DNA from 3 places in the Xylanimonas protaetiae genome. Region 1 is predicted to be linked to each of the others. Evidence: riboswitches for the same ligand, from Rfam matches in the RefSeq annotation. Region 1 holds a riboswitch; each other region holds the start of a gene.
What was found. Region 1 has a riboswitch for S-adenosylmethionine ahead of ET471_RS17430 (LLM class flavin-dependent oxidoreductase). Riboswitches for the same ligand answer to the same signal wherever they lie in the genome.

Region 2: linked by a shared signal. The riboswitch ahead of ET471_RS04020 (rhodanese-like domain-containing protein) and the one ahead of ET471_RS17430 (LLM class flavin-dependent oxidoreductase) in region 1 are both predicted to bind S-adenosylmethionine.
Region 3: linked by a shared signal. The riboswitch ahead of ET471_RS18130 (hypothetical protein) and the one ahead of ET471_RS17430 (LLM class flavin-dependent oxidoreductase) in region 1 are both predicted to bind S-adenosylmethionine.

The regions. Positions count from the first base shown of each region.
Region 1 is NZ_CP035493.1:3,752,384-3,761,882, forward strand. It holds gene nrdD (anaerobic ribonucleoside-triphosphate reductase) at 1-245, opposite strand, end outside; gene ET471_RS17410 (L-lactate MFS transporter) at 455-2,011, opposite strand; gene ET471_RS17415 (polysaccharide deacetylase family protein) at 2,589-4,157, shown strand; gene ET471_RS17420 (hypothetical protein) at 4,164-4,829, opposite strand; gene ET471_RS17425 (MFS transporter) at 4,939-6,120, opposite strand; SAM riboswitch class IV at 6,291-6,401, shown strand; gene ET471_RS17430 (LLM class flavin-dependent oxidoreductase) at 6,436-7,581, shown strand; gene ET471_RS17435 (ABC transporter substrate-binding protein) at 7,674-9,341, shown strand; gene ET471_RS18295 (ABC transporter permease family protein) at 9,338-9,499, shown strand, end outside.
Region 2 is NZ_CP035493.1:887,523-897,021, reverse strand. It holds gene ET471_RS17885 (hypothetical protein) at 1-1,165, opposite strand, end outside; gene ET471_RS04040 (hypothetical protein) at 1,165-1,932, opposite strand; gene ET471_RS04035 (hypothetical protein) at 2,196-2,861, shown strand; gene ET471_RS04030 (hypothetical protein) at 3,030-4,037, shown strand; gene ET471_RS04025 (O-succinylhomoserine sulfhydrylase) at 4,096-5,373, opposite strand; gene ET471_RS04020 (rhodanese-like domain-containing protein) at 5,370-5,852, opposite strand; SAM riboswitch class I at 5,858-5,945, opposite strand; SAM riboswitch class IV at 6,065-6,180, shown strand; gene ET471_RS04015 (aminotransferase class V-fold PLP-dependent enzyme) at 6,191-7,636, shown strand; gene ET471_RS04010 (amidase) at 7,686-9,200, opposite strand; gene ET471_RS04005 (LLM class flavin-dependent oxidoreductase) at 9,294-9,499, opposite strand, start outside.
Region 3 is NZ_CP035493.1:629,490-638,988, forward strand. It holds gene ET471_RS02760 (sensor histidine kinase) at 1-811, shown strand, start outside; gene ET471_RS02765 (response regulator) at 808-1,464, shown strand; gene ET471_RS02770 (DUF2180 family protein) at 1,511-1,765, opposite strand; gene ET471_RS18130 (hypothetical protein) at 1,959-2,954, opposite strand; SAM riboswitch class IV at 3,003-3,120, opposite strand; gene ET471_RS02780 (OmpL47-type beta-barrel domain-containing protein) at 3,342-5,867, shown strand; tRNA gene ET471_RS02785 (tRNA-Ala) at 6,011-6,083, opposite strand; gene ET471_RS02790 (GNAT family N-acetyltransferase) at 6,156-6,701, opposite strand; gene ET471_RS02795 (hypothetical protein) at 6,688-6,879, opposite strand; gene ET471_RS02800 (aminoglycoside phosphotransferase family protein) at 7,005-7,910, shown strand; gene ET471_RS02805 (TOBE domain-containing protein) at 7,940-8,353, shown strand; gene modA (molybdate ABC transporter substrate-binding protein) at 8,350-9,114, shown strand; gene ET471_RS02815 (ABC transporter permease) at 9,111-9,499, shown strand, end outside.

The DNA of each region.
Region 1 (9,499 bases):
ACCTTCGCGTTCGTCGGGAACCGGCGGAAGATCTCCGCGTCCACGGCGGCGACGACGGCGGCCAGCTCTGCCTCGTCGACGGCGTCGTCCCACGCGCGCAGCCACGCCGGCCGGATCGCGTCCCGTACCCGCCGCAGGTCGTACGTGGTGCGCGTGCCGTCCCGCTTGATCACCGTCGGCGCGGCGACCAGGAAGGTCGGGGAGTCAGGGTTCACGTCGACGTCGAGCTGCGTCACTACAACCACGGGCCTTCCTCAGCGGGTTCGACCACAAGATGTTGTGGTCCGACCAAACGGTAGACCCGGCGACAGCGTCTCGGCGGCCGTCACCGCGTCCCGAGCGGTGCGTCGTCGGCGGATGTTTCTCACACCCCTGCGGACGTGCGCGCCGCCCTCGGATGTGGTTTGGTGCGCGCCGCCGCCCGGCCGACCGCCGGGCGGCGTCGCGCGGCCCGTCAGGTGAAGAGCGCGACCGCTTTGATGACGGTGGTGACCAGGCCGTAGGCCAGGCCACCCACGACCACGACCCACAGCACGCGCGGCAGCACCGTCGAGAGCGTCCCGCCGCGGGCGAGGAGCTGCTCGGCCGACGTCGGCGCCGCGACCCGCGACCGGCGCAGGCGCCCGGTCGCCGCGTGCGCACCCGTCCGCGGCGCCGGGCCGGCGTCCGCCGGCGTCGTCGCGACGGCCGCGACCGGCTCGTGCCAGCGCTGCGCGACCGGCCGCACCAGCAGGTTCGCGACGAAGCCCACGCACAGCAGACCGGCCATCACGAGCATCGACATCGCGTAGAGGTCGGCGCCCTCGCGCCCGGCGGCCTTCTGGTGGTCGGCGATGGAGTTGACGATGAGCGGCCCCGCGATGCCGGCGGCCGACCAGGCCGTGAGCAGCCGGCCGTGGATCGCGCTGACCTGCATCCCGCCGAACATGTCCTTGAGGTAGGCCGGGATGGCGGCGAACCCGCCGCCGTAGAAGCTGATGATGATCGCCGCGAACAGCACGAACAGCACGATCGACGACGTCCCCACCTGGGACAGCAGCACGTACACGACCGCTCCCACGCCCAGGTACATCATGTAGATCCGCTTGCGCCCGACGACGTCGGAGAACGTCGACCAGCCGAACCGGCCGCCCATGTTGCACAGGGACAGCACGCCCACGAACCCGGCGGCGACGGCCGCCGCCGTGCCGGGGAAGAAGTCCTGCACCATGGGCGCCGCCTGCTCGAGGATGCCGATGCCCGCGGTGATGTTGCAGAACAGCACGACCCACAGCAGCCAGAACTGGGGCGTCCTGATGGCGTTCTGCGCGGTGACGTTGCCCTGGCAGATGAGCGCCGACCGCGGCTTCTCGGGCGGCGTCCAGCCCTTCGGCCGCCAGTCGGGGTGCGGCGTGCGGATGGTCGCCGCACCGGCCAGCATGACGACGACGTCGATCGCCGCGATGGTCAGGAACGTCGGGATGATCGCGTTGACGGGGTCCGCCGCGAACGACTCGAGGAACAGGTCCGTCAGCGGCGACGCGATGAGCGCCCCGCCGCCGAAGCCCATGATCGCGAGCCCCGTGGCCATGCCCGGCCGGTCGGGGAACCACTTGATGAGCGTGGACACGGGCGACACGTAGCCGATGCCCAGGCCGATGCCGCCGATGCCGCCGTACCCGAGGTAGAGCAGCCAGAGCTGGTTCGTGGCCACGCCCACCGACCCGACGGCGAAGCCCAGGCCCCAGCACAGGGCCGCCAGCACCATCGCCTTGCGCGGTCCCACCCGCTCGACCCACGTGCCGCCGAACGCGGCCGAGAGGCCCAGCATGCCGATCGCGATCGAGAAGACGATCCCGATCTGTGTGAGGCTCGCGTCGAACCGGTCGACGAGCGCGGTCTTGAACACGCTGAACGCGTAGACCTCGCCGATCGACAGGTGGACCGCCAGCGCGGCCGGCGGGATGAGCCACCGGTTGAAGTCGCGCGGCGCCACGGCGCGGCTCTTGTCCAGGACCGACAGGATGCTCATGCCGGATCCCCCTCTCACACGTCCACGGCGGTGCCGGGGCACCATTGCCGGGCACCGTAATCGACCCCCATCGCGCGGCCGGGCCGTGTCGCGCAACGGTCGGTCCGGTCACGGAAGGACCAAAGCTCACCCTGCGGGAAGCCTCGGCGGGCCCCGCACCTGGCTATGGTCACGCCGTCCGGCCGCGTCCGTCTGCCCTGGTGAGAGGCCCACGGCACCGTCATGACGACGTTCGACGCCGAGCGCCTCGCGGGCTGGACGCCGCTCAGCACCGTCGTCGGCCTCGTCCTCTCGATCGTCGCCTGGCTGGTGCTGCGCGGCGCGCTGCGGGCGTTGCGCGCCGACGGCGCGCCGACGGCGCGACGCCCGCGGGCCTGCCCGCGCTGCCCGGCCCCGACTCCCCGCGGCGCCCGACGGCGCGACGCCGCAGGAGCAGGCGCGCCAGCGGCTCGCGTGGATGGCGAAGCGGTCGGGGCTCCTCGGGCGACGCTGACTCCCGGCGACCGCCGCGCGCCGCAGACCGACGTCCTGCGCGCGCCTGCCGCGCCCCGCCCCGGACTCCGCCGATGCTGGGGGCATGGCTGGCCGGATCCTGCGCCGCGTCGGCGTCGCCCTCGCGGCGTCGGTCGTCGTCGTGCTCGGGGCGCCGCTGGCCGTCGACGCCGTGGCCACGGACCGCCCCGTCGTCGGGCTGCGGCTCGCGGACCTCGCGCGCTCCGAGGTCTGGTCCGACGGCGCCGCCGCGGCGCGGGCCGTCGCCGACCAGCGCGCCGCGACCACGCGGACGCTCACGGCCGGGTCCGCCACCCACGACCCCACCCTCGCGACGCTCGGCCTGGTGGACCCCGCCGACGAGCTGCACGACCGGCTGCTCGCCGCCGGCCGCGACGGCTCGTTCTGGGACGACCTCGTCACGCAGACGCGGGCGGTGTGGGGCCTCGAGGAGGTCATCCCGCCCCGCGACCGGCTCGACCCGGACCGGCTCGAGGCGGCGCTCACCTCGCTGGCCGACGAGGTCACCGCCGCGCCCACCGACGCGTCGATCGCCTACGCCGCCGGCCGGGTCGTCGTCCGCCCGGACGTCCCGGGCCGGCGGCTCGACGTCGACGCCGCCGTCGAGGCGGTGACCGCCGCCGTCCGCGACGACGCCCCGTCCGTGGACCTGCCCACGGCGCCCGTCGCGGCCGCGGTCACGTCCGCCGACCTCACCGCCGCCGCGGCCACGGTCGGCACCGCCGTCGAGCGCCCCCTCGTGCTCGCCGCGGGCGACACGCGCAGCACCGTCGCGCCCGACGCCGTCTTCGCCGCGCTCCCCGTCACGGTCGCCGGCGGCGTCGCGTCCGTCGGGGTCGACGCCGCCGGGCTGGGCGCCGACATCGACGCGGTCGCCGCCCTGACCGACCGCCAGCCCGCGCTGCGCATCGTCATGACCGGCACCGTCGTCGCGCCGGGAGCCGAGGGCGCGCGGCTCGACCGCGCCGCGGCCTCGCAGGCCGTGCTCGCCGAGCTCCAGGCGCGCGCCGCGGGCGGCGGCTCCGACGTCGTCACCCTCCCGGTCACCGCGCTGCCGTTCACCACCGTGGAGGCGACGCCGGGCGCGTTCGAGGGCGACCAGGCCGTGCACCTGACGTTCGACGACGGGCCGGGCGGGCACACCGAGCAGATCCTCGACATCCTCCGCGCGAAGGGCGCCCACGCCACGTTCTACGTCGTCGGCGACAGGGCGCGCGAGCACCCGGACACGGTGCGGCGCATCCTCGCCGAGGGGCACCGGCTCGGGAACCACTCCACGACGCACGCCGACCTGACGAAGGCGACGCCGGAGGCGCTCGCCTCCGAGCTCGCCACGACGCAGCAGCTCCTCACCGACATCACGGGCGTGCGCCCGACGGCGTTCCGGCCGCCGTACGGTGCGGTCGACGCCGCGGTGCGAGCCGCCGCCGCGGCGGAGCACCTGTCCGTGGACCTGTGGACCGTCGACCCGAACGACTGGCGCAACCCCGGCGGCGCCACCGTGCGCGACCGGGTGCTGGCCGCGGCGAAGCCCGGCGACGTCGTGCTGCTGCACGTGCTGAACCAGAGCACGGTCGACGCGCTCCCCGGGCTCATCGACGCCCTGCGCGCCGGCGGGCGCCCCGTCGACTGAGACCCGTCAGGCGGACGGCGGCCGCACGCCGTACGTGAGCGCCAGGTCCCAGGGCGTTACGTCCCAGGTGAGCGCCACGTCCCACATCATGCGCCAGACGACGGCGAGCGTGGCGTCGGAGCGCGGCGCCGCGACCGAGGCGACCGGCTGCCCGGCCGTGACGTGGTCCGACCAGAACTGCGACCCCGCCGGGGCGGGCGCGGCCTCGAGGCGGATCTCGTCGTCGGCCGCGACGAACAGGCAGTACGGCTCCGCGGGCGCGTCCCAGCCGCCCGCCTCGAGCAGCAGGTAGCCGCCCGACGCGACCGTGAAGCGCACGGCCCGTCGGAGCCCGTCGGCGACGTCGTCCATGGTCGTGTCGCGGGGCTTGCCGGGCGTGCCGAGCGGGATCGTCACCCCGTCGAACGCGCCGCGCGGGTCGGCGTCCGGGGCGCGGGTGCGCGGCGCGAGGACGAGCACGCCCCGCTCCTCGTCGAGCAGGGCCACCTCGCGGAAGCGGCCGTCGGCCCGCTGCGTGCGCGCGAGGAGCCCCTCGTACATCGCCCGGCGCAGGCCGTCGTCGTCGAGGGACCACAGGCGCGGCCGGTCCGTCCACGTCGTGACCAGGCCGCCCGCGCACAGGCTCAGCTGCGCGGGGACGAGCTTCGACCGGGCGTCGGGCGTGTCGTTCACGCCTCCATGGAACCAGCGACCGGGCGGGTCGGCGCGGGCACCGTCTCCGTCTGCGGCGTCATGGGACGCCCTTTGCCTTGCGCGGGTCAGGTGGCCTGCCTTGCGCGGGTCAGGCGGCGACGGCCGGCGAGGACGCCGTCCGCCGCACCACGCGCTCGCTCATCACGGCGACCAGGACCGTGAGCAGCAGCATGAAGGGCGGGAACAGGCCGATGTCGACATGGTTCGCGACGAGCCCGAACGCGGGCGGCATCGCGATCGACCCGGTGTACGCGGCCGCCATCTGGACGCCGACGATCGCCTGGGAGTTCTCCGCGCCGAAGTTGCTGGGCGTCGAGTGGATGATCGCCGGGTAGATCGGGGCGCACCCGAGCCCGGTGACCACCAGCCCGTTGAGCGCGAGCGCCGTGCCCGGCACGGGCAGCCACACGGCGACGATGCCCACCACCATGAGCGCGAGGCCGAGCCGGATCATGCCCCGGTCGCCCACGCGGTCGGCGACGAAGCCGGCCAGGAACCTGCCCACGGTGATGCCGAGGAGGAAGAACGAGGCGTAGCGCGCGGCGGTCGCGGTCGCGACGCCGCGCTCGATGGCCAGGTACGACGCGCTCCACAGGATCGCGGTGCCCTCGACGGCGCAGTAGCCGAAGAACGCGAGCAGCAGCGACTTCACACCGCGGATGCGCAGGATCTCGGGCAGCCGCAGCGCCCGCGCCGTCGTGCGCAGCTCCGCGGTCTGCGCGAGCTGGCCGCGCCACAGCGGCAGCGTCGCCACGAGGATCGCGCCGATGCCGAGCTGGAGGAACGCGACGGTCCGGTACCCGCCGGACCAGCCGTGCTGGGAGCTCAGCGCCTGCGACATGATGAACGGGCTGATGACCGTACCGACGCCCCAGAAGCAGTGCAGCCAGTTCATGTGCCGCGAGCTGTAGTGCAGGGCGACGTGGTTGTTGAGCGCGGCGTCGACGGCGCCCGCCGACAGCCCGAACGGGACCGCGAGCACGAGCAGCGGCCAGAACGACCCCACGAGCGAGAACCCCAGCAGCGCCAGCGCCGAGACCAGCACCGACACGGCGGTCACGCGCCCCGCGCCGAACCGGCGCGTCAGCCGGTCCGACAGCAGGCTCGAGACGATCGTCCCCGCGGAGATCACCATGGCGATCAGCCCCGCATACGACAGCGGGACGCCGAGATCCTGCTCCATCGCGGGCCAACCGGAGCCGAGCAGGGAGTCCGGGAGCCCGAGGCTGATGAACGCGAGATAGATCAGCGCGAGCAGGAGCGTGGCCATGGGGACGACACTTCCGGCAAGCGCCCCTGGTCGGCAACCGGTGCGCGGCGCCACTTTCTGAAGCGAAACTGTCCACAATGCGGGAACTCATTTCCTTCCGTTGACGACGACGGCAACAGTTCGTACCTTCCCGTTCTGCCAGGTCAGATGCGATCTGGCACCGCCTCTGCGGTCATGAGTCCCGACGCCAAGCCCCGGCTCGTCGGGCGGCAACCCTCCCCTGTGGCGGGGTGCCCCGGGTGACGACCAGGCGCACGTCTTCGCGTGCGCAAGCACAGCCCACCGGGCTCCAGCGCCCGGGGAACAGGAACTGCGATGAGCGACGCCCTGCGCCTGCACTGGTACCTCCCGTCGGCGGGTGAGTCCCGCGACGTCCTGCACGGCGGCACCAACATCGCGCCGGTCGACGACGGCGCCCCGACCGCCCCGTATCGCGCACCGTCGCTGTCGTACCTGACGCAGGTCGCGCTCGCGCTCGAGGAGACGGGGTTCGAGTCGGTCCTGGTGCCGACGGGCTCGTACTGCGAGGACCCGTGGGTCCTGGCCGCGTCGCTCGCCGCCGTGACGAGGAACCTGAAGTTCCTCGTGGCGCTGCACCCGCGCACCACGACGCCCGCCTACACCGCCCACCGGGCCGCCACCCTGCAGCGGATCTCGGGCGGGCGCCTCTCCCTCAACGTCGTCACCGGCGAGCCCGGCCCCGAGGCCTGGAAGCACGGCGACTTCGGCGACAAGGAAGACCAGTACGCCCGCACCGACGAGTTCCTCGACGTGTACCGCGCGCTGTTCCGCGGCGAGACCGTCGAGCGCGAGGGCCGGCACGTCACGCTGCGCGACGCCACGCTCGACACCGTGCGCGGCACGCCCGTCCCCGACCAGCCCGAGGTCTGGTTCGGCGGCTCGTCCAGCTACGCGGGCGACGTCGCCGCCAAGCACGTCGACGTGTACCTGTCGTGGCTCGAGCCGCTCGACCAGCTCGCGGAGAAGATCGAGTGGATCCGGGGGCTGGCCGCGGCCCAGGGCCGCGAGGTCCGGTTCGGCGTCCGGTCCTGGGTTCTCGTCCGCGACACCCACGAGCAGGCCGAGCGCGACGCTCTCGCGCTGCTCGACGGCGTCGACGCGGCCAAGCAGGCCCAGTTCCGGTCGTTCCTCGTCCAGCGTCAGTCCGTCGGCCAGCAGCGCGGGCAGGCACTCCTGGCGGACGCCGACGTCACCCGTCCCGAGAGCCTCTGGATCGCCCCCGGCGTGTGGGGCGGCTTCGGCCTGGTCGCCGGAGGCCCCGCGCTCGGGTTCGTCGGCTCGTTCGACGACGTCGCCGACCGCCTCGAGGAGTACCGCCGCATCGGCGTCTCCGAGGTCATCGTCTCCGGGTTCCCCAACCTCGAGGAGACCCGCTGGGTCGGTGAGGGCCTGATCCCGGCGATCCGTCGCCGCGAGGCCCTGGTCCCCGCCGGCGCCTGACCTCGGCGCCTGTCCCCTGCCTTATCCCCTGCTCCACCCCGCCACGGCTGCGCGGCCACGACCGTCCGCAGTCACACCCGTGAGGACTTCCCATGCCCATCGTCACCACCCGATCGACTCGACGGACCGCCGCGGCCGCGCTGACGCTCGCCGCAGCCCTCGCGCTCGGCGCCTGCTCGGGCGGGTCCGCCGCCTCGACCTCGGCAGGCGGCACGGCCCCGACGGGGACCCCCGTGGACGGCGGCTCCCTGACCTGGGGCGTGAGCGTCGAACCGGTCTGCTACAACCCGCAGCGCTCGGGGCAGCAGAACTCCTACCCGATCATCCGCAACTTCGCCGAGTCGCTCGTCGGCAAGGCCGCCGACGGCACGTACACGCCGTGGCTGGCCAAGTCCTGGGACATCTCCGACGACGAGACCGTGTACACGTTCCACCTGCGCGACGACGTGACCTTCTCCGACGGCACCCCGCTGACGGCGCAGATCGTCAAGGACAACTACGACCTGTTCGTCGCCGACGGCTCCACCCTCAACGCCCGCCCCTACTTCGTCGCCTACGACCACTCCGAGGCGACGGACGACCACACCCTGGTCGTCACGCTCAAGCAGCCCGACGGCGCGTTCCTCGACGGCGTTGCCACGATCAGCTCGGCGATCCTCGCGCCCACCTCCCTCGCCGTCGACGGCGACCTCTGCCAGCCGAGCGCCGAGCTCATCGGCACCGGCCCGTTCACCGTCAGCGACTGGCAGGCCGGCCAGCAGATCGTCTTCACCAAGCGCTCCGACTACGCCTGGGGCCCCGGGTACGCCCAGCACACCGGCCCGGCGCACCTGGACAAGGTGACGTACCGCTACCTGCCCGAGGCCACGGTCCGCACGGGTGCGCTGACCGCCGGCCAGGTGGACGTCATCGAGAACGTCCAGGTCACCGACACCACCGTGTTCAAGGACGCGGCCGGGTTCCAGTACCTCACCGGCCCGACCACCGGGACGGCGTTCAGCCTCAACATCAACACGCGCATCGCCCCCGCCGACGACGTCCGCGTCCGCCAGGCGCTGCGCGACGGCTTCGACCTCGACGCGCTGATCCAGGGCCAGTACCTCGGCACCGTCCAGAGGGCGTACTCGAGCGTCGGCCCGGACAGCCCGTACTTCGACAAGGACCTCGTCGGCACGTGGGGCAACGACGTCGACGGCGCCAACGCGCTCCTCGACGAGGCCGGCTGGACCGGCCGCGACGCCGACGGCTACCGCACCAAGGACGGCACGCGCCTGACCATCGTCGTCGGGTACCCCGAGCCGTACGTGCGCGACGAGCGGGACGTCCTGCTCCAGGCCGTCAAGGCCGAGCTCAAGGAGAACATCGGCCTGAACCTGGACGTCCAGATCATCACCGGTGCGGCGTTCTCCGACGAGCTCGCGAAGGGGACGTGGACGGTCTACCCGAACACGCTGCCCACCGCCGACCCGTCGAACCTCTTCCGCAACGTCTTCACCAGCAACGGCTTCCTGTACGCGGGGGCGACGCAGGCGACCGCCGGCCTCGACGAGCTCGTCGCCGAGAGCCGCGCGTCGCTCGACCCCGCCACGCGCAAGAAGGCGCTCGACGCGATCCAGGCCGCCGTCGTGGACGACGCGCGCTACGTGCCGCTGTACCACCCGGTATACACGGTGGCCGCCAAGGACACGGTCGGCGGCCTGTCCTTCGAGCCGCAGCTCGACTCCCCGGCGAGCTCCTACGACGTGTGGGTCCAGCAGTGACCTCGCTCGCCGTCGAGCCTCGCAGCACCGGCGAGCCGTCCTCCCCCGGGCCCGCGCCTCGCGCGGGCGCCGGGGCGGCACCCGCCCGCGGGACGCACCCCGTCGTGCGCCGGCTGGTGACCCGGGTCGCGTCCGGCGTCGTGGTGCTGTGGGCGGCG
Region 2 (9,499 bases), 1.0 Mb from region 1:
CGGCCGACTGTCGCTGGGCGGCCGCGACCGTGTGCTCGGCGTCGAGCTGGGCGGACTGCACCAGCTGGGTGGCCTCGTGCTGCGCGTCGGCGCGCGTGTTCTCCGCCTCGGTGACGGCCGCGGCGATGAGGCGCTCGATGCGCTCGCCGAAGCTCAGCCCGATCTCGGCGACGGGGACGGGGATCTCCTCGTCCGCCGCGGTCGGGAGGACGGCTGCGGGGAGGTACTCGTCGTCGTCGAGGTCGGCCTCCGTGACGACGACGTCGAACGCGTCCGCGTCCTCGGGCAGGTTCAGCGGCTCGGCGGCGACGTCGTCGGCGAACGTGCCCTCCTCGGTGCCCACGGGCACGTGCGACTCCTCGGGGTCGATGCTCGACGCGGGCTCGGCGCCCGCGTCGTCGTGCTGCTCCGGCGCGACGCCGGCGGGGGCGTCGAGCCCGTCGGTCCGGGCGGGCTCGGTCTGCGCGGGCTCCGTCTGCACGAACCCGGTGTGTGCGGGGTCTGTCTGCGTGGGCTCGAAGTCCGTCGGTGCGTAGCTCGTCCCCGGGGTGCCCGTCAGGACGCCGCCAGCCCGCTCGTCGGCAGCGGTGGCCGCCGCGTCGGGCGCGAGCGGAACCTGCGGCGCGTCGTCGCGGGCGGACGTGGCCTCGTCGTGCGCTACGTCGTGCTGCTCTGGCGCGACGTCGGCGGGGAAGCCAGCGTCCCGCCCTCCACCGTCCCGGACCTCGCCACCGGACGCGGCGCCACCGGACCCAGCGCCACCGGACCCAGCGCCACCGGACGCAGCGCTGTCGGACGCAGCATCGTCGGACCCGGCGTCGTCGGACGCAGCGCCGTCGGGACCCACCTCGTCGCGCCGCGCGCCGACGACCTGCGGGGCGTCGTCGCCGAACCCGAACACGGGGACGTAGGACTCGGTGGGCGCGGTCGGCTGGAACGACGACGGCGCGAACGAGCGCGGGATCCCGCCGAGCACCGTGCGGCGCTCGGGGACGGGCGCGGACGCCTCGGTCTGCTCGGCGGGCCCGCCGCCGACGATCGTGTCGAAGTCGGGCTCGAGCGGCGGGACGCCGGGCGCATCGGCGGGCTCGGCCCACCAGGGGTGCGACCCCTCGGGGGCGGGCGCCTGCGGGTCGTCGGCCGGGTGGTTGCGGAACCAGCGCATCACTGCTCGCCTCCGTCGTGCTGGGCGGGGGCGGGGGCCGGGCCGGCGCCCAGACCGAGCGAGCGGCGCAGGGTCTCGAGCTGGACGGCGATCTGGTCGCGGCGCTGCACGAGCTCGCGCGTGGAGCGCTCGGCGTCGGCGCGCACGCGCGCGACCTCCGTCTGCGCCTCGGCGACGAGGCCCGCGGCGCGCGCGGCGGCGGTCGACGTGGCGGCGTCGGCGTCGGCCTTAGCCTGGCGGCGGATCTCCTCGGCCTCGGCGAGCGCCTCGGTGCGGGCCGTCTCGGCCTCGTCGCGCAGCGCCTGGGCGCGCGCCTCGATGCGGGCGGCCTCGATGCGGGCCTCCTCGACCAGGCGGTGCGCCTTCTCCTGGGCGTCGGCAACCGTGGTGCGGGCGTCGTGCTCGGCGCGGCGGCGCTCGTCCCCGGCGGCCTGCAACGTCTCGCGGGTCAGGGCGTCGGCCGCGGCGGCGGCCTCGCGGCGCGCCTCGGCGGCGGCGTCGCGGCCCTCGGCGAGCAGGCGGTCGGACTCGGCGCGCGCCGCGGCGATCGTCGCCGTCGCGTGGACCTGCGCCTCGGTGACCGTCGTGTCTGCGTCGCGGCGCGCGTCGGTGAGCAGCTGCGCCGCCTTCTCGCGCGCCTCGCCGACGGCGTCGGCCGCCTCGGCGGCGGCCATGGCCACCATGCGCTCCATGCGCTCGCCGTACCCGTGGGCGGCCGTCTGGTCGGCGACGGGCCGTGGGGGACTGGCGATGAACCCGTCGGTCACTCGTGCTCCCAAGTCGAACGGGCCGGGGGCTCCCGGCGCCAGGTGCCTACGCTACCGGCCGTGCGACGACGCCCCGCGCGGCCTGTCGTGCGGGCTGGCGCGCACGCCTTCTGCCCGCCGCCCAGCGGATGTGTCTAACACCACAATCCCGGGTCCTGTCCACGAACAAGCACTTCGCGCCCCTCTGGCGCGGGTCGGAGCCGATCCCGGGGGACGATAGCCGCACCACCCGACACGACCGCCGAGGAAGCCGCACCATGACGATGACCGAGCGTCACCAGTCTGACGTCGTCACCGCCGACGACGTCGTCTATGTCGCGCCCCGGGTCGAGCTCACGGTCTGCCCGCGCGCACTGACGACGTTCTGCCGCTTCGAGGTCTCGGGCCGCGCGTACGGCACGGAGGTCGACGGTGTCGAGGTCGAGGTGAGCGTCGCCGGCGTCACCCGCACGGGCCGCGTGACCGACGGTACCTGGGCGGTGCACTTCGAGGCCGGCGCGCTGGCGCACCGGCACGCGGGCGTCCGCCCGGTCACCGCGCGCCTGACCGACTCCTGGTTCAACGCCGCGCAGTGCACCGAGTGGGTCACCATCGACGAGTTCCTCGACGGGTTCGTCCACGTCGACGGCCGCCACCGCCTCGAGGGCAAGGCCGGGCCGGACGGCGAGCTCGTCGCCTCGGGCGAGCTCGCGCTCGGCACGCACGAGGCGGGTCGCGAGCTCGTGGTCATGCTGGTGCGCGACGACGACGAGGCCGTCGTCGTCTCGACGGGCCTCGTGGAGCCCGGCTGGCGCCACGGCGAGTGGGCCGCCCGCCTGCCGCTGGCAGGCGTGACGACGGGCACCTACCGGATCCGCGCGCTGCTCACGGACACGGTCTGCGCCAGCCTGACCCGCCTCGCGGTGGGTCGCGCGTTCCGCCTGCCCTGACGCCGCCTGCCCTGACGCCACCGGCACCCGGGCCGCCCTGATCCGGCCGGTCGGCCGGCCGCGGTGCCGGCCGCCGCTACCTGTCCACAGCCGCGCCTTCCGCCTCGTTGCGCACAAGGCCGCCGCTCTGCCGCGTGGCGGCGCCGCGCCGGCTGGTCGCATGGGGCCGTGCGCACGCCCCGGCCCCTGCCTCCTGGTCTCCTCCGTCTTGCCGCCGAGCAGGAGGGTCTGCTCGCCTCCGCCCAGCTCACCCTGCACAGGGTGGACGGCGCGCGGGTCGCGCGTCTCGCGAGCCAGCGCCGGATCCTCCCGGTCACCCGAGGCGTGTACGACACCGTCCTGGTCCCACCCCGCGAGCGGACCGGGCACGAGGCGTTCGACCATCGGCGGCGCCGGGCCGCGCTCGTCGCGCTGCTGGCCCTCGGCGGCAACGCGTTCGCCGTCGGCGCCTGTGCCCTCGCGATGCACGGCGTCCAGGGCCTGCCCGTCGACATCGAGCCCGAGGCCGCCGTGCGGGACGGCGGGCCGCGACGTCCGCGCGACGGCATCACGGTCCGCCGGTACGACGGCTGCTCCGTCGTCATGCGTGACGGGTGGCCGGTGTCGTCGGTCGAGAACGCGCTCGTGCACACGGTCCCCAGCCTCGGACGCCGGCGGGCGCTCGCGGTGCTGGACAGCGCCTGCCATCTTCGGCTGACCGACGCGGCCGGTGTCGCGGCCGCGCACGAGCGAGCCCGGGGCCGGCCGGGTGTGGAACGGACGCACGACGTCTGGGCGCTCGCCGACGCCCGCTCCGAGTCTCCGCTGGAGTCCGTCGCCCGGCTGGGCTGCATCGATGCGGGCGTCCCGCCCGACGCTCTCCAGGTCGAGGTGGTCGACGTGGGCGGACGGTTCGTCGCGCGGTGCGATCTCGGGTGGTGGCTCGGGGAAGACCGGTGGCTCGTCGTCGAGGTCGACGGTGCGGACCCGCACTCGCTGCCCGACGCCCTCTTCCGCGACCGTCGTCGGCAGAACGCGCTGCTCACGGGCGGCGTCCAGCTCGTCCGCGTGACGTCGGAGGACGTATGGCGGGGCGCTCTCGCCCCGCTGGTGACGCCGATCCTGCGCCGGGCGGGATGGGCGCCCGGCCGCCTGGTGCCGGACCGGGCGGTCCTGCGTCCCTCGCTTTCGGCGTAGTACTTCCTTGCGTCTGGGGGCTCAGAACGCAAGGAGGTACTACATCGAAACGCAGGGGTCAGAGCGCGGCGAGCGCCTGCGTCACGTCGTCGACGAGGTCCGCCGGGTCCTCCAGGCCCACCGACAGGCGGACCGTCGTCTCGTTGATGCCCACCTTGGCGCGGCCCGCCGGGCCGAGCTTGCGGTGCGTCGTGGTCGCCGGGTGGGTGACCATCGACTTGGCGTCGCCGAGGTTGTTCGAGATGTCGATGACCTGGAGCGCGTCGAGGAACTGGAAGGTGCGCTTCTTCGCCTCGACGGGGTCGAGCCCGTCGGGCACGGCGAGGTCGAACGTGACGACCGTGCCGCCGCCGGCCTGCTGCGCCACCGCGAGCTCGTGCTGCGGGTGCGACGTCAGGAACGGGTAGCGCACGACCGAGAGCCCGTCGAGGCTCTCGAGCGCCGTCGCCACCTCGAGCGCGGCGTCCGTCTGGGCGCGGACGCGCAGGTCGAGCGTCTCGAGGCCCTTGAGCAGCACCCACGCGTTAAACGCGCTGAGCGACGGCCCGGTGTTGCGGATGAAGGTCTGGACGGGCCCTTCGAGGAACGCGCGCGAGCCCAGGATCGCCCCGCCCAGCACGCGGCCCTGCCCGTCGATGTGCTTGGTCGCCGAGTACACGACGACGTCCGCCCCGAGCTGGAGGGGCTTCTGGAGCACGGGCGTCGCGAACACGTTGTCGACGACGACGACAGCACCGGCCGCGTGGCCGAGCTCGGCCACGCGGCGCACGTCGACGAGGTCCTGCATGGGGTTGGAGGGCGACTCGAAGAACACGACGTCGGCCGGGCGGGAGAGCGCCTCCTCCCACTGCGAGAGCACGTGCCCGTCGACGTAGTCGACGCTCACGCCCCACTTGGCGAAGATCTCCTCGTAGATGACGTTCGTCGAGCCGAAGAGGGCGCGCGCCGAGACGATGCGCGAGCCGGCCTTGACCAGCGCGGCGAGCGCGGTGAACACGGCGCTCATGCCCGTCGCCGTGGCGTAGCAGGCCTCGGCCTCGGGGCCCTCGACGAGGCGCAGGCGCTCCTCGAAGGCGTGCACGGTCGGGTTGCCGTAGCGCGAGTAGACGAAGCGCGACAGGTCGCCCGCGAACGCCGCCTCGGCGTCGGCGGCGGAGTCGTAGACGTAGCCCTGCGTGAGGTAGATCGGCTCCGACGTCTCCTGGTACTCGGAGCGGCGGTGGCCGCCGCGCACCGCGAGCGTGCGGGGGCGGGCGCTCGCAGGGAGCGGGCCGCGACCCGAGCCGCCGGGCCGCGTGGCGTCGCCCGCGGGGCCGGTGACGATCGGCGCGGTCATCGCGCGTCGCCCGCGGGGGCGCCGTCGGTGTAGCTGGTGCGCCAGGGCAGCCGGGCGACCTTCCAGCCCTCCACGTCGCGGACGCCGGAGAGCCCCGGCGCGCCCTCGAAGCCCTGGAGCACGTTGTACGACGGCGCGAGGCCCGCGGCCGTGGCGACGCGCGCGGCGGCGACCGAGCGCTGGCCGGAGCGGCACAGGAACACGAGCGAGGCGTCGTCGCCGGCACCGGCGGCCGCGAGTCCGGCCTTGAGGTCGGCGAGGAACGCCGGGTTGGGCGTGCCGTTGTTGAGCACCCACTGCGTGAACACGGCCTGCTTGCCCGTGCTCGCGACGTCGGGCACGCCGATCTGCTCCCACTCGGCCTGCGTGCGCACGTCCACCAGGACGACGTTCGGGTCGGTGGTGAGCAGCTCCCACGTCTGCTCCGGCGTGAGGTCGCCCGCGTAGCCCTCGGCGGGAACGGCGGTGATCGCGCTCATGAGTGCCTCCATCGATCGTGGCTGGAGCACCCTGCTGTCGCAGGGTTGCTGCGGCGTCGTCCTGCCACGTCAGTCGGCCGCTCGGGATGGTCGCCGGGATCGTACGACGCGGCGGCGCCGGTGTCCGCAACGTCTCGCATGATGGTCCCGAATCGTGAGATTCGCGCCAGGAGCCGTTGACGCGCGACGACGGAGCGCCCAGAGTGGCGACCGGTCACGAGTGCCAGCGCGAAGCCCCGGCTCGCTGGCCGGCAACCCTCCCTCCGCGGCGGGGTGCCCCGGGTGACGACCAGGCCGTGCGCACCTCCCCGCACGGCAAGCGCCAAGAGGAGACCGCCATGACCGCGACCGCCGCCGCCGCCCCCACCGCCGTGGCCGAGCACGCCGCCAGCCCGACCTACACCCCCGCCCGGGTCGACGGCGTCGCCGCCGTGCTGCCCGTCGTCGGCGCGGACACGCTCGTGCCGCTCGTCGACGGCCGCCGCGTCCCGTACGCCAACCTCGACGTCGCCGCGTCGGCGCCCGCGCTCCAGGCGGTGGCCGACCACGTCGACCGCGTCCTGCCGCTCTACGCGTCCGTGCACCGCGGCGCGGGGTACCTCTCGCAGGTGTCCACCGCGCTGTACGAGCAGGCCCGCCGCACCATCGGCGCGTTCGTCGGCGCGCGCGAGGACGACCTCGTCCTCGTCACGCGCAACACCACCGACTCGCTCAACCTGCTCGCCGGGTGCGTCCCCGCCGACCCCGCCACCGGCGCACCCGGCCGCGTGCTGGTGCTCGACATCGAGCACCACGCCAACCTGCTGCCGTGGCAGCGGGACACCGACGCGACCGTTCTGGCCGGCGGCCCGTCCGTCGCCGCGACGCTCGACGCCGTCCGCGAGGAGCTCCGCGACGGCGGCCCCTACGCCCTCGTCGCGATCACGGGCGCCTCCAACGTCACGGGCGAGGCCCTGTCCGTCGCGGCCGTGGTCGAGATCGCGCACGCCGCGGGCGCCCGCGTGGTGCTCGACGGCGCTCAGCTCGTGCCGCACCGCCCGTTCTCGCTCGCCGCGTCCGGCGTCGACTACGTCGCGTTCTCCGGCCACAAGACCTACGCGCCCTACGGCGCCGGCGCCCTCGTGGGCCGCCGCGACTGGCTCGACGCCGGCACCCCGTACCTCGCCGGCGGCGGGGCGGTGCGCCGCGTGCGCGTCGCCGAGACGACCTGGCACGAGGGACCCGCCCGCCACGAGGCCGGGTCGCCCAACGTCATCGGTGCCGTCGCGCTCGCGGCCGCGGCCGAGGCGCTGCGCGCCGTCGACCCGGCCGAGCTCGCCGTGCACGAGGCCGCGCTGCGCGACCGGCTCGTCGCGGGCCTCGCCGAGATCGACCGAGTCCAGGTGGTCCGCTGCTGGGCCGACGCCGTCGACCCTGTCGGCGTGGTGACCTTCACGGTCGCGGGCTACGACCCCGGCCTCGTCGCGGCGTTCCTGTCCGCCGAGCACGGCATCGGCGTGCGCGACGGCCGGTTCTGCGCGCACCCGCTGCTGGGCCGCCTGGGCTTCGACGCCGGGGCCGTGCGCGCCTCCGTGGGCGTCGGCACTCCCGGCGCCGACGTCGAGCGGCTCGTCGCGGCGGTCCGGTCGCTCGTCGCGGACGGCCCGCAGGCGCAGTACGACGTCGTCGACGGCCTGTGGGTCGTGGTCGACGACCCGCGCCCGGTGCCCGAGGGCCTCGGCCTCGACGGCCTCCTGGCCACGGCCGCGCTCGGCGACCCGACGGGCTGCACGCCGATCCTCTGAGGCGTCACGAGGGCGGCGTCACCAGACGGCGGCGCCATGAGGGCGCCCGTCACCAGGTCGGCGGCCGCCGGTCCGGCCCGCGTACCGCGTCCTCGAGCTGGGCCGCGAGGGCCAGCAGCGTGCGCTCGCCGCCCGGGTGGCCCACGAGCTGGACGCCCATCGGCATGCCCGCCGGGGCGGTCGGGGTCGGCGCGGTCCACCGCGTGGGCACCGTGATGGCGGGCAGCCCGGTCACGTTCATCATCGACGTGTAGGGCGTGAACTGGCACTGCTGCTCGAAGTTGCGCTCCGGGTCCTCGGCGTCGAACCAGCCGAGAGGCGGCGGCACCATCCCCAGGGCGGGCAGCACGACGGCGTCGTACGGGGCGATGCGCTGGAGCGTCGTGCGCTCGAACACGCTCAGCGCCCGCAGCGCCTCGACGAGCTCCCGCGCGCCGACCTTGCGGCCCACGCCCACGAGCCACCGGGTGAGCGGCTCCAGCAGCCCGAGCCGCTCCGGGTCGTCGATGGGCAGCGCCGCCGCGCCGGCCATCCACAGGCTGCGGAACGCCGGGGCGTACGAGGCGTCCGGCTCGCGGTGCAGCTCCTCGAGGTCGTGCCCGAGCCCGGCCAGCGCGTCGACCCCGGCCCGGTGCGCGGCGAGGGCGTCCGGGTCGGGCGTGATGTCGTAGAACCCCTCCCACGGGCTGAACGTCGACACGGCGAGCCGGAAGCGGCCCTCGCCCTGCGCGGCCTCGAGGTACGACCAGCGCGGGCCGACGTCCTGCCGCAGCGTGTACCGGTGCGCGGCGCTCCCGTCGGGCCGCCGCGCGATCATCCCCTCCAGCAGCAGCGCGGCGTCCGCGACCGTCCGCGCGATCGGCCCGTTCACCACGAGCCCGCCCACGGAGTCCACGCCGCCGCCGTCGGGCAGCAGGCCGCGGCTCGGCTTGAGCCCGACGACGCCGCACGCCGCCGCCGGGATGCGGATCGACCCGCCGCCGTCGGACCCCGGCGCGAACGGCAGCATCCCGGCCGCGACCGCCACGGCGGCCCCGCCGCTCGACCCGCCCGCGGTGCGCGTCGGGTCCCACGGGTTGCGCGCGGGCGGGAACGCGAGCCCCTCGGTGTAGGCGGGGAAGCCGAGCTCGGGCGCGGCCGTCTTGCCCAGGCTGACCGTCCCGGCCGCGTCGAGCTGGGCGACGATGTCGCTGCTCACGGTCGGCACGTACTCGTGGTCCCCGGCGAACGCGCGCGAGCCGAAGCCTGTCGGGACGCCCGCGCGGTCCCACAGGTCCTTGTCGCCGGACGGCAGCCCCCACAGCAGGTCGTCGCCCGCTCCGGTGTCGTCGCCGACCGGCTCGCCCGCCGCGTCCGTGCGGCCGGTCCGCGCCTCGCGGTCCCGCACGAGCGCGGCGGCGCGCTCGCGGGCGGCGACGGCGGTGACGGTCGCGAACGCCCCGAGCCGCCCGTTGCGCGCGGCGACCCGCCCCAGGTAGTGGTCCGTCAGCCCGACGGGGGACAGCGAGCCGCCCAGCAGCAGCTCGCGCAGCTCGACGGCGGTCCGCTCGTGCAGCTCGGTCATGCGCCCCACCCTAGGTCGCGGGTCGCGGGCCAGGGCGCCCGAGGCCAGACATCCTGCCCGCGGCCCCCGCCCCGCGGCGGAGGGCCGCGCCGCTCACAGCAGCGGCCGCACCTCCTCACCCAGCCAGGCGGCCACCGCGACCGGGTCGCCGTCCACGGGCAGCACCGCGACCGTCGTCGTGCCCGCGTCCGCCCAGGCCCGCAGGTGGTCGGCCGTCGCCTGCGCGCCCTGCGCGCGCACCGGCGGCGGCAGCACCACGAAGGTGCACACCGCGAAGGGCCCGCCGCGCCCGGCGGCGG
Region 3 (9,499 bases), 740 kb from region 1:
CGCCGCCGCCACGACCGCCGCGTACCTCGCCCTCGCAGCAGGGCTCACGCTGCGAGGCTCCGACGAGGGGGTCACGGGGTTCGTCACCTTCTTCCTGCTCGGCGTGCTCGCCTGGGTCGGCGGAGCCTGGCTCCGTGCGGCCCGCGCCGGAGAGGCCGAGCGGCGACGGCACGTCGCCGACGACGCGCTCGCCGCGGAACGGACGCGCCTGGCCCGAGAGCTCCACGACGTCGTGACCCACCACGTGACGGCGATGGTGGTGCAGGCCCAGGCCGCCCGCTACCTCACCGCGACACCCGACCGGCTCCAGCAGGCGCTCGACGCGATCGCGGACACCGGCCGGCTCGCCACCACCGACCTGCGGGACCTGCTCCACGTGCTGGACCCGCACCGCCCGGCCGCGGCCGGCGCGGGCAAGGCTCCATCGGTCGACGACATCGGCGCCCTGGTCGACCAGGCACGCCGGGCCGGGCAGCCGGTCGAGCTGACCCAGGACCTCGGCGCCACGACGGCCGCAGGGAGCGCCGGGCTCGCCGCCTACCGCGTCGTGCAGGAAGCCCTGACCAACGCCCTCAAGCACGCCCACGGCAGCCGCACGGTCGTCGTCGTCCACCAGCACGAAGAGGAGATCACCGTGGAGGTCGGCACCGACCCTGCCACCGCCCCGAGCCCGGCACCCGCCGGAGCCGGGCGCGGCCTGACCGGGCTGCGCGAACGGGTGGAGGCGCTCGCGGGAGAGCTCTCGGCCGGCCGGCGGCCCGACGGCGGCTTCGTCGTGCGGGCCCGCATCCCCCGGGCGAGCCGCTCGTGACCGCGGCCGTCCGGGTGCTGGTCTGCGACGACCAGGCGCTCATCCGCACCGGGTTCGCCACCATCATCGACGCCCAGCCCGGCCTGGAGGTCGTCGGGGAGTGCGGCGACGGCCGCACGGCGGTCGACCTCGCCCGCCGGCTCGCTCCGGACGTCGTCGTCATGGACGTCCGCATGCCCGTGCTCGACGGCATCCAGGCCACCCGCCTGCTCGCGGGCGCCGGCGTGGCGCACCCCGTCAAGGTGCTGGTCGTGACGACCTTCAACCTCGACGAGTACGTCTACGAGGCCCTGCGCGCCGGGGCCAGCGGCTTCCTGCTCAAGGACGCATCCACCGACCAACTGCTCCACGGCATCCGCACGATCGCCACCGGTGCCGCGCTCCTGGCTCCCGAGGTCACCCGGCAGCTCGTCGGCAGGTACGCCGCCCGCATCCGCCCGGCGGAGGCGGGGCCGGACGACGCCCTGACCCCGCGCGAGCTCGACGTGCTGCGCCTCGTGGCCGAGGGGCTGTCCAACAGGGAGATCGCGGACGCGCTCGTCATCAGCCCCGAGACCGTCAAGACGTACGTCTCGCGCATCCTGGCGAAGCTCCAGCTGCGCGACCGGGTGCAGGCGGTCGTCTACGCGTACCGACGCGGGCTGGTGACCTGACGGCGCGGTACGGGTGCGCCGCCGAGGGGACGTCGTCCTCAGGGCGTCAGACAGCGGGCACGAGCGCGGCGTCGACCCGCTCGGCGAAGCCGTTGTCCACGACGTACCCGTCGGCACACGCCCGGCAGAACAGGCGACGACCCGGCAGCCGCCTGGTCGAGGGGTTGCCCGGGCTCGTCACGGGCTCCGCCTGGTGGCCCGAGAGCGTGTGCTCGAGGCAGATCCCGGCACCGCAGCTGGAGCACACCGCCACGGCATCGGCCATCGCCGTCGCCTCGCTCGCACAGTCGAAACAGCGCATCACCACTCCTTGTCCTCGGCTTCCAGTCGGACACCGTAGCGGCGTGGCGGATCGTGCACGGAGCGTGTCGCTGGATGACGCACGACGACGACGTCGGCGCGACTGGGTCGGTCCCGCGTTCGAGAGGTTCCGGGCCCACGGAAGGCCGCTGACCAGGACGTTCCTCCTGGCCAACGGCCTTCTGAGGCGGGCCTCAGTCGGCGCGGTGCCGCTTCGTCCGCAGCCGCGCGTCGGTCGGCTGGCGGATCAGGTCGTCGTCGCCCGTCTCGCGCGGGACGAGGGAGAACCCGTCCGGCGTCTGCGGGTCGTAGAGCACGACGGCGTTGACCTCGGCGACATGGCGGAGCCAGCTGTCGAGACGGCGCTGGTCGGTCTCGCGCAGGTCGAGACCGGCCCTCCGGCGTGCCTCGACGCGCAACATCGCCAGGTTGTAGTTCGACCGGTGCTGGAGCGCGACCTCCCACGGGATGAGCTGGTCGTCGCGGGCGATGCGGGGCTCGAGGCCGCGCCGGAGCCTGACGTTCGACCACATCGCCAGGCCGGTCTCGATGCCGTACTTGCGCCGGTACTCCTCCTGGATCCAGCGGTAGGTGCGACCCTCCTCGATCCAGCGGATGACCTCGCGCTCGTCGACGATCTTGGTCGGTGCTGCCACAGCCTGTGCTCCCTTCTCGGTCGGGCTGGTCTTGACGTCGGCGGCGGACGCCTGGGTGTCGTTCGGTGGCGCTGAGGGGCAGTCGTGGTGGGCGCACCACGCGCGCGCCTCGGTCAGGTCGGTGGTCTCGGCGGCCACGCCGCACGACCCGCACGAGGCGAGGTACGGTGCACCGTCGTCGTCCTGGGCGACATAGACGGTCAGGTGCTCCCACCGGTGATCGCGGTGGCCGGTCCTGGCGTGGAGACGCTCGGGCATCTGGAGGACCAGACCGCAGGTGCACACGCGCCGGCCTTCGAGCCGCGTCCAGACGACGAGCCGGTGCACCTGCTCCTCTCGCGCGACGACGACGGCCTCCAGGGCAGCCCTGTCAGCCGCGGCCTGACGTCCGAGCGCCGCGTCGTCGAACATGAATGCTGCCCAGTCGGCCTGGTCGCTGCGCAGCCGAGACCCGCCCACGTCGACCACGCGGGGGTCGTACCGGTGGTCGCCCACCCGGTAGTCGTACCTGGACCCGGGGGTGTACTTCGTCATGCGTCCCTCCGTCGTCGGAAGGCTCACCCCGCGTTGCTGCGAGGTGCTGCCCCGTGCTTGGCCGACGTCGGACGACGTCGACCCGGGTCTTCTCCGGAAGGCACCGTGTCGGGAACGCGGTTGCCGTCAGCCCACGTCCGGAGGCGTGCGGGCTGAGCTCGTGACCTGGTCGCAGAACGTAGCAGACGACGCCGACAGGACGGCGCGGGTCAGGGCCGGCGTGCGGGACTGCGCCCGGACTTCACCCGGGCACCCGGCCGCGTGCGCGCCTCGGGGTTCCGCTCTCTCGTCCGATCGCCCGGGCCCTACGGGTGTCAGGTATCACCTGGGCGGGCCACCGCTCCTTCCACTCGCGGGCGTCCTGGCCCGCCCGTTCAAGGAGCACCCATGGCTGCGCGCAGTGTCACGATCAAGATCCAGAACGACTTCGACGTCGCCTTGTTGACCGACCACGACAGCATCCAGCACGGCACCTGGGGCACCGCGCTGCCGCCGCGTATCGAGCCCGGCACCACCGGCCAGGGGGTGGCGGAGTCGGACGGCGTCATGACGGGCACCGAGGGCACCGTCTGGTACCGCCTCGACATCCCGGGATCGACCGGTCTCGTGCGGTTCCACTGGGACAACCCTTACGTGGGCAGTAACAACTACGACCAGGGCGGTCCCGCGGTCGTGAGCGTGGTGCGTGTCGGCGACGGCGCCGGCAACGACTCCACCGCGCACTGGGTCGTGGCCGACGCCTCGACCACCGGCGACGGCATCCCCGACGCCTGGAAGACCGCCGGGGCGACGATCGACCCCGGCGGTGGCGTCGGCCCGCAGTTCGTCGACCTGCCCGCGATGGGCGCCACGGTCGGCAAGCCCGACCTGTTCGTCCACCTGGACTGGATGGAGGACGGCACCCACTCACACCGACCCAGCGACGCGGCGATCAAGCTAGTCGTCGACGCCTTCGCGGCGGCGCCCTACATCGCCCGTAACGGCGCGGTCGGCATCAACCTGCACGTCGACGCCGGCCCGAGCAGCATCATGAGCTTCGGAACCGGAGCCACCTGGGGTGGACTCAGCCGGGCGGCGGCGGTCGGCGAGGTCACCCAGCTGGGCACCGGGACCGTCGACGCCGACAACGGCCTTGTCGACTACGACTGGACCGAGTTCGACAAGCTCAAGAACCGCACGGGCGGCGTCGTGAAGTCCGGCCGCGCGCCGATCTTCCGGTACGCGGTCGCGGCGCACCAGCTGGCCTCGGCCGGCAACAGCGGCGTCGGCCGGCAACCGGGGTCGGACTTCATCGTCAGCCTCGGCACGTTCGCAGGCGTCACCGACATGCAGACGGCTGGCACCTTCATGCACGAGCTCGGCCACAACCTCGGGCTCGACCACGGCGGCACCGACGGCGTGAACAACAAGCCGAACTACCCGAGTGTCATGAACTACGTCTGGCAGTTCTCCGGGATCAGTCGCGGCGGCGTGTTCGTGCTCGACTACTCCCGAGTCGCTCTCGCGTTGCTCAAGGAGGCCGCGCTCAACGAGACGGTCGGGCTCGGTCCCGGCGCGATCGGCTACGCGACGGCCAAGTGGGTCCCTGGCGTGGGAGGGGCGTCGGGCGCGTTCGTGAACGTCGCCAACGCCGCCGGACCGATCGACTGGGACGCCGACGGCGTCGCAGACAAGCCCACGGTGCCCTTCGATGTCAACGGCGACGGCACTCAGGCCGATCTGCAGCCATGCAACGACTGGCTCAACGTCAGACTCCGGGGCGGCGCGATCGGCGCCGGTGGCTACACGCCGCCGCCGATGGTCACCTCCGTCCCGCGAGAGCTGACGCCGGCAGACCAGGCGCGCATCCTGCCGCCGGACGGTACCGCGCCGGTGACGACGGCGAGCGTCTGGCCCATGCCGAACGCCGCTGGCTGGAACCGGACCGCCGTCACTGTCACGCTCACGGCGACCGACGACATCTCAGGCGTCGCGCGCACCGTCTACGACGTCGACGGCGTCGGGCCGACGACGTACATCTCGCCCGTGCCGATCGGCGCCGAGGGTGTGCACCCGTTGGGGTTCTCCTCGATCGACCACTCCCAGAACGCGGAGACGCGGCACGAGACCACGGTCAGCCTGGACCTCACCGCGCCCGAGGTGGTGATCAGCTACGACCCGCACGCCGACGATGTGGTCGTCGAGGGTCGCGACGGCCTGTCGGGTGTCGTCACGAGCCCGGTCGTGCCCGTGAGTCGGTCCGACGTCGAGTGGACGCCGTTCGGCTCCGACGTCGCCGAGCTCCGGGTCTACGAGGTGCGCGACCACGCCGACAACGTCACCACGCTCTACCTCAAGATCCGGTGCTCGCCGTTCGCGTACGAGGCGAGCGTGCTCGCGCTGCGGTACGACGACGACCGGCGTCGCGGCCACGCACGCGAGGAGCAGCCGCTGGCGGAGGTGGCCGAGCCTCGCCTGGAGGACCGAAACAGCTCGCGAGCACCGCGGAACACGATGGTGTTCGAGCGGCTGGTCGGGCGGAGCGCGGCGGTTCCGCTGCTGGGGGTGCGCCAGCTCGTCGCCATCGGCGAGGGCGATGCGCGCCGGACGGTGAAGGCTCGCTGGGACGCGCTCGACGACTACACGATCCTCGTCCGCGAGTCCGGCACGGGGTCGTGCGGGCCGTGCCGACAGGGCCGGGAGCGGGACGAGCGCGAGCAGGAGGAGCGCGAGCGGGAGCGTCGTCGGTCCGGGTGCTGCTGCGACGACGAGGGCGACGGTGACGAAGGGGCTGACGAGGACGGGAGCGACCACGGCGGCAGCGACAGCGCCGATGCACCGTGCGGCCCGACCGTGGTGTCCGAGACCGACCTGCGGGGACTGCTCGTGCTGCACGTGATGTCCGAGGACGGGCGGTTGCACGTGCTCGAGTAGCGCTCCCTCCACGCCGTTCTCGGCGTGCAGGGAGAATCTCACGTGGAATCACGGTCGTTCAGGCCCTCTCGCTGGAGGACCTCCGGGGAACGTCGAAGGCCGCTGACCAGGACTTTCATCCTGACCAACGGCCTTCCAAGGAGTGGAGCTAGGGGGATTCGAACCCCCGACCTTCTCATTGCGAACGAGACGCGCTACCAACTGCGCCATAGCCCCAAGGTGCGCCCTAGGTTAACACCCGACGGCCCGGGTTCTCCAAATCGCCTGCGACGCCGCGCGCACGGGCGGTCACGGCGCGCGCCGCTCCACAAGGATCGTGTCGCGCCACTGCCCGGCCAGGGGCCCGTAGGTCATGAGCCCGATGCGTTCGCGGCGGCCGACGACGCGGAACCCGTGCGTGGCGTGCAGCCGCAGGCTGGCGGTGTTCTCGGGGAAGATGCCGGACTGGAGGGTCCAGGCTCCGGCGTCGTCGGCGGCGGCGACGAGCGCGTCGAGCAGCAGGCCGCCGACGCCGCGTCCGCGGGCGGCGCGCGCGACGTAGAGGGAGTGCTCGACGACGCCGCGGTACACCTCTCGGCTGGAGACAGGTCCGGCCGCGGCCCAGCCGACGACGTCGTCACCGGTCGTGGCGACGAGCCGCAGGGCAGGGTGCTTGGCGGCGTCGAACTCCGCCCAGGTGGGCGGAGTGGCCTCGAAGGTGGCGTGGCCGCCGGCGATGCCCTCGCGGTAGACGGCCTCGACGGCGGGCCAGTCGGCGGGCGCGAGCGGCCGGACGGCGACGGTCGTCGCGTCGCCGCCGGTCGACGGCACGAGCGCGGGCTCAGCCGGCGTCAAACCTGTCCTCGCCGGTCCGGTCCGGGTCGTCCACGGGGGACGCGCCCAGCTCGCCGCGTGCGGCGCGCTCCATCTTCTCGACGAAGCTCTCTTCCTCCACCACCTCGGTCACCACCACCTCGGTCGCGGTGATGACGACCTCGGTGACCTCGTCCTGCTCCGTCCCGTTCCCGCCCATCGTGGACCCCCTCGTCTCGTCTTCCCACGGTAGCCATGGATCGGGGCGTGCGACATCGCAGCGCGAACCTCGCATCCCCCAGAATGAGGTGCCCTCCACAACCCCGGGCGGGCACAGTGGGACGCGTGACCGTCCCCTCGATCGACGAGGCCCTCGTCGCCGGCCTGATCGCCGACCAGTTCCCGCAGTGGGCCCGCCTTCCCGTGGTCGCGGCGTCGCCGCAGGGGTGGGACAACCGGACGTTCCGTCTCGGGGACGCGCTCGGCGTGCGCCTGCCCAGCGCGCCCGGCTACGCGCACCAGGTCGCGCAGGAGCATCGCTGGCTGCCCTTGCTCGCGTCCCGGCTGCCGGTCCCCGTCCCGCGGCCGCTCGGCCTGGGACGCCCGGGGCGCGGCTACCCGTTCGCGTGGTCCGTCAACGCCTGGCTCGACGGCGAGGTGCTCTCGCGGTCCGACGCCGTCGACCGCGTCGTCGTCGCGCGCGAGCTCGCGCAGTTCCTCGTGGCGCTACGGGGCGTCGCCGCCGACGACGGGCCACCCGCCGGACCGCGGACCTTCTACCGGGGCGCCGACCTGGCCGTCTACGCCGACCAGGCCCGAGCGGCGATCGCGGTCCTCGGTGCGGCGGGTCACGACCCGGTGGCCCTGCGCGCGGTCCTCGACCGCGCCCTCGTCTCCCGCTGGGAGGGCGGTCCCGTCTGGTTCCACGGCGACGTCGCCCCCGACAACCTGCTCGTCGCCGGAGGCCACCTCGCGGGCGTGCTCGACTTCGGGTGCAGCGGCGTCGGCGACCCGGCCTGCGACCTCGTCATCGCGTGGACAGCGCTCGACGCCGCGTCCCGGCGGGTGTTCCGCGACGCCGTCGGCCTCGACGACGCCACGTGGGACCGGGCGCGGGGCTGGGCCGTGTGGAAGGCGGCCATCACGCTCGCCGACCCCACGTCGGGCCGGGACCGTGTCCGAGAGCAGCGTCGGGCGCTGCGGGAGATCCTGGCGGACTCTCCGCAGATGCGGTCTCTCACCGCGTCCTGACCCGCGTTCACGGGAGTATCGTTCGCACCATGCCGACGATGCGGATCAGGGATGCCGCCATGCACCTCGGGGTCAGCGACGACACGGTGCGGCGGTGGGTCGACCGCGGCCTGCTCGCCACCACCACCGACGACGCCGGGCGCATGGTCGTCGACGGCTACGAGGTCGCGATGGTCGCACGGCAGCACGCGACGCCCCCGGAGCTCCCGGCCGGCCTCGCGAGCTCGGCCCGCAACCGGTTCGTCGGCCTCGTCACGGACATCCGGACGGACACCGTCATGGCCCAGGTGGAGCTCCAGTGCGGCCCGTTCCGCGTCGTCTCGCTGCTGAGCAGCGAGTCGGTGCGCGACCTCGGCCTCGAGCTCGGGTCGGCGGCCGTGGCGACCATCAAGTCGACCCACGTGGTGGTCGAGACGACCAAGGACGACAGGGGCGCGGCATGAGCAGGCGCGTGGCGGTCGTGGTCGCGACGACGGCCCTCGTGGCCCTTTCCACCGCGGGGTGTGCTCACGCCGACGCCGAGGCGGACTCGCCCGCCACCCTGACGGTCTTCGCCGCCGCGTCCCTCAAGGACGTGTTCACGCAGCTCGGCGCGTCGTTCGAGGCCGACCACCCCGGGGTCACGGTGGCGTTCAGCTTCGCCGGATCCTCCGACCTGGTCGCGCAGCTCCAGCAGGGCGCCCCCGCCGACGTCTTCGCCTCCGCGGACACCGCGAACATGGACAAGGTGGTCGCCGACTCCCTCGTGGCCGCGCCCGTCGACTTCGCCACCAACACGCTCACGATCGCCGTCCCGCCCGGCAACCCCGCCAAGATCGCCTCGTTCGCCGACCTGACCGCCGACGGCGTCCAGCTCGTCGTGTGCGCCCCGCAGGTGCCCTGCGGGCGCGCGACCACGAAGGTCGAGGAGTCCACCGGCCTCGACCTGCACCCCGTCAGCGAGGAGCAGTCCGTCACCGACGTGCTCACCAAGGTGATCGCCGGCGAGGCCGACGCCGGCCTCGTCTACGTCACCGACGTCCAGGGCGCGGGCGACCGCGTCACCGGGGTCCCGTTCCCCGAGTCGGCGTCGGCCGTCAACACCTACCCGATCGCCGTGCTCGACGACGCCGCGGAGCCCACGCTCGCGCGGCAGTTCGTCGACCTGGTGACGAGCCCCGCCGGGCAGCAGGCGCTGGCCGAGGCGGGGTTCGGGGCGCCATGACCCGAGCGCGGCCGCGCGGCACGACGACGGCGACGACCCTGCCCACCTGGGCCTACGCCCCGGCCGCGGTCGGCGCCGCGCTCGTCGTGCTGCCGCTCGTCGCGATGCTCACGCGCGTCCGGTGGGCCGACCTCGGGACGCTGCTGACCAGCGAGTCGTCGCTCACCGCACTGGTCCTGAGCCTGCGCACCTCGCTCGCGGCGACGGCCCTGTGCGTCCTGCTCGGCGTGCCGATGGCGCTCGTCCTGGCCCGCACGCGGTTCCCGGGCCGCGACGCCGTCCGCGCCCTCGTGCTGCTGCCGCTCGTGCTGCCGCCCGTCGTCGGCGGCCTCGCGCTGCTGTACACGTTCGGGCGCCGCGGGCTGCTGGGGCACACGCTCGACGT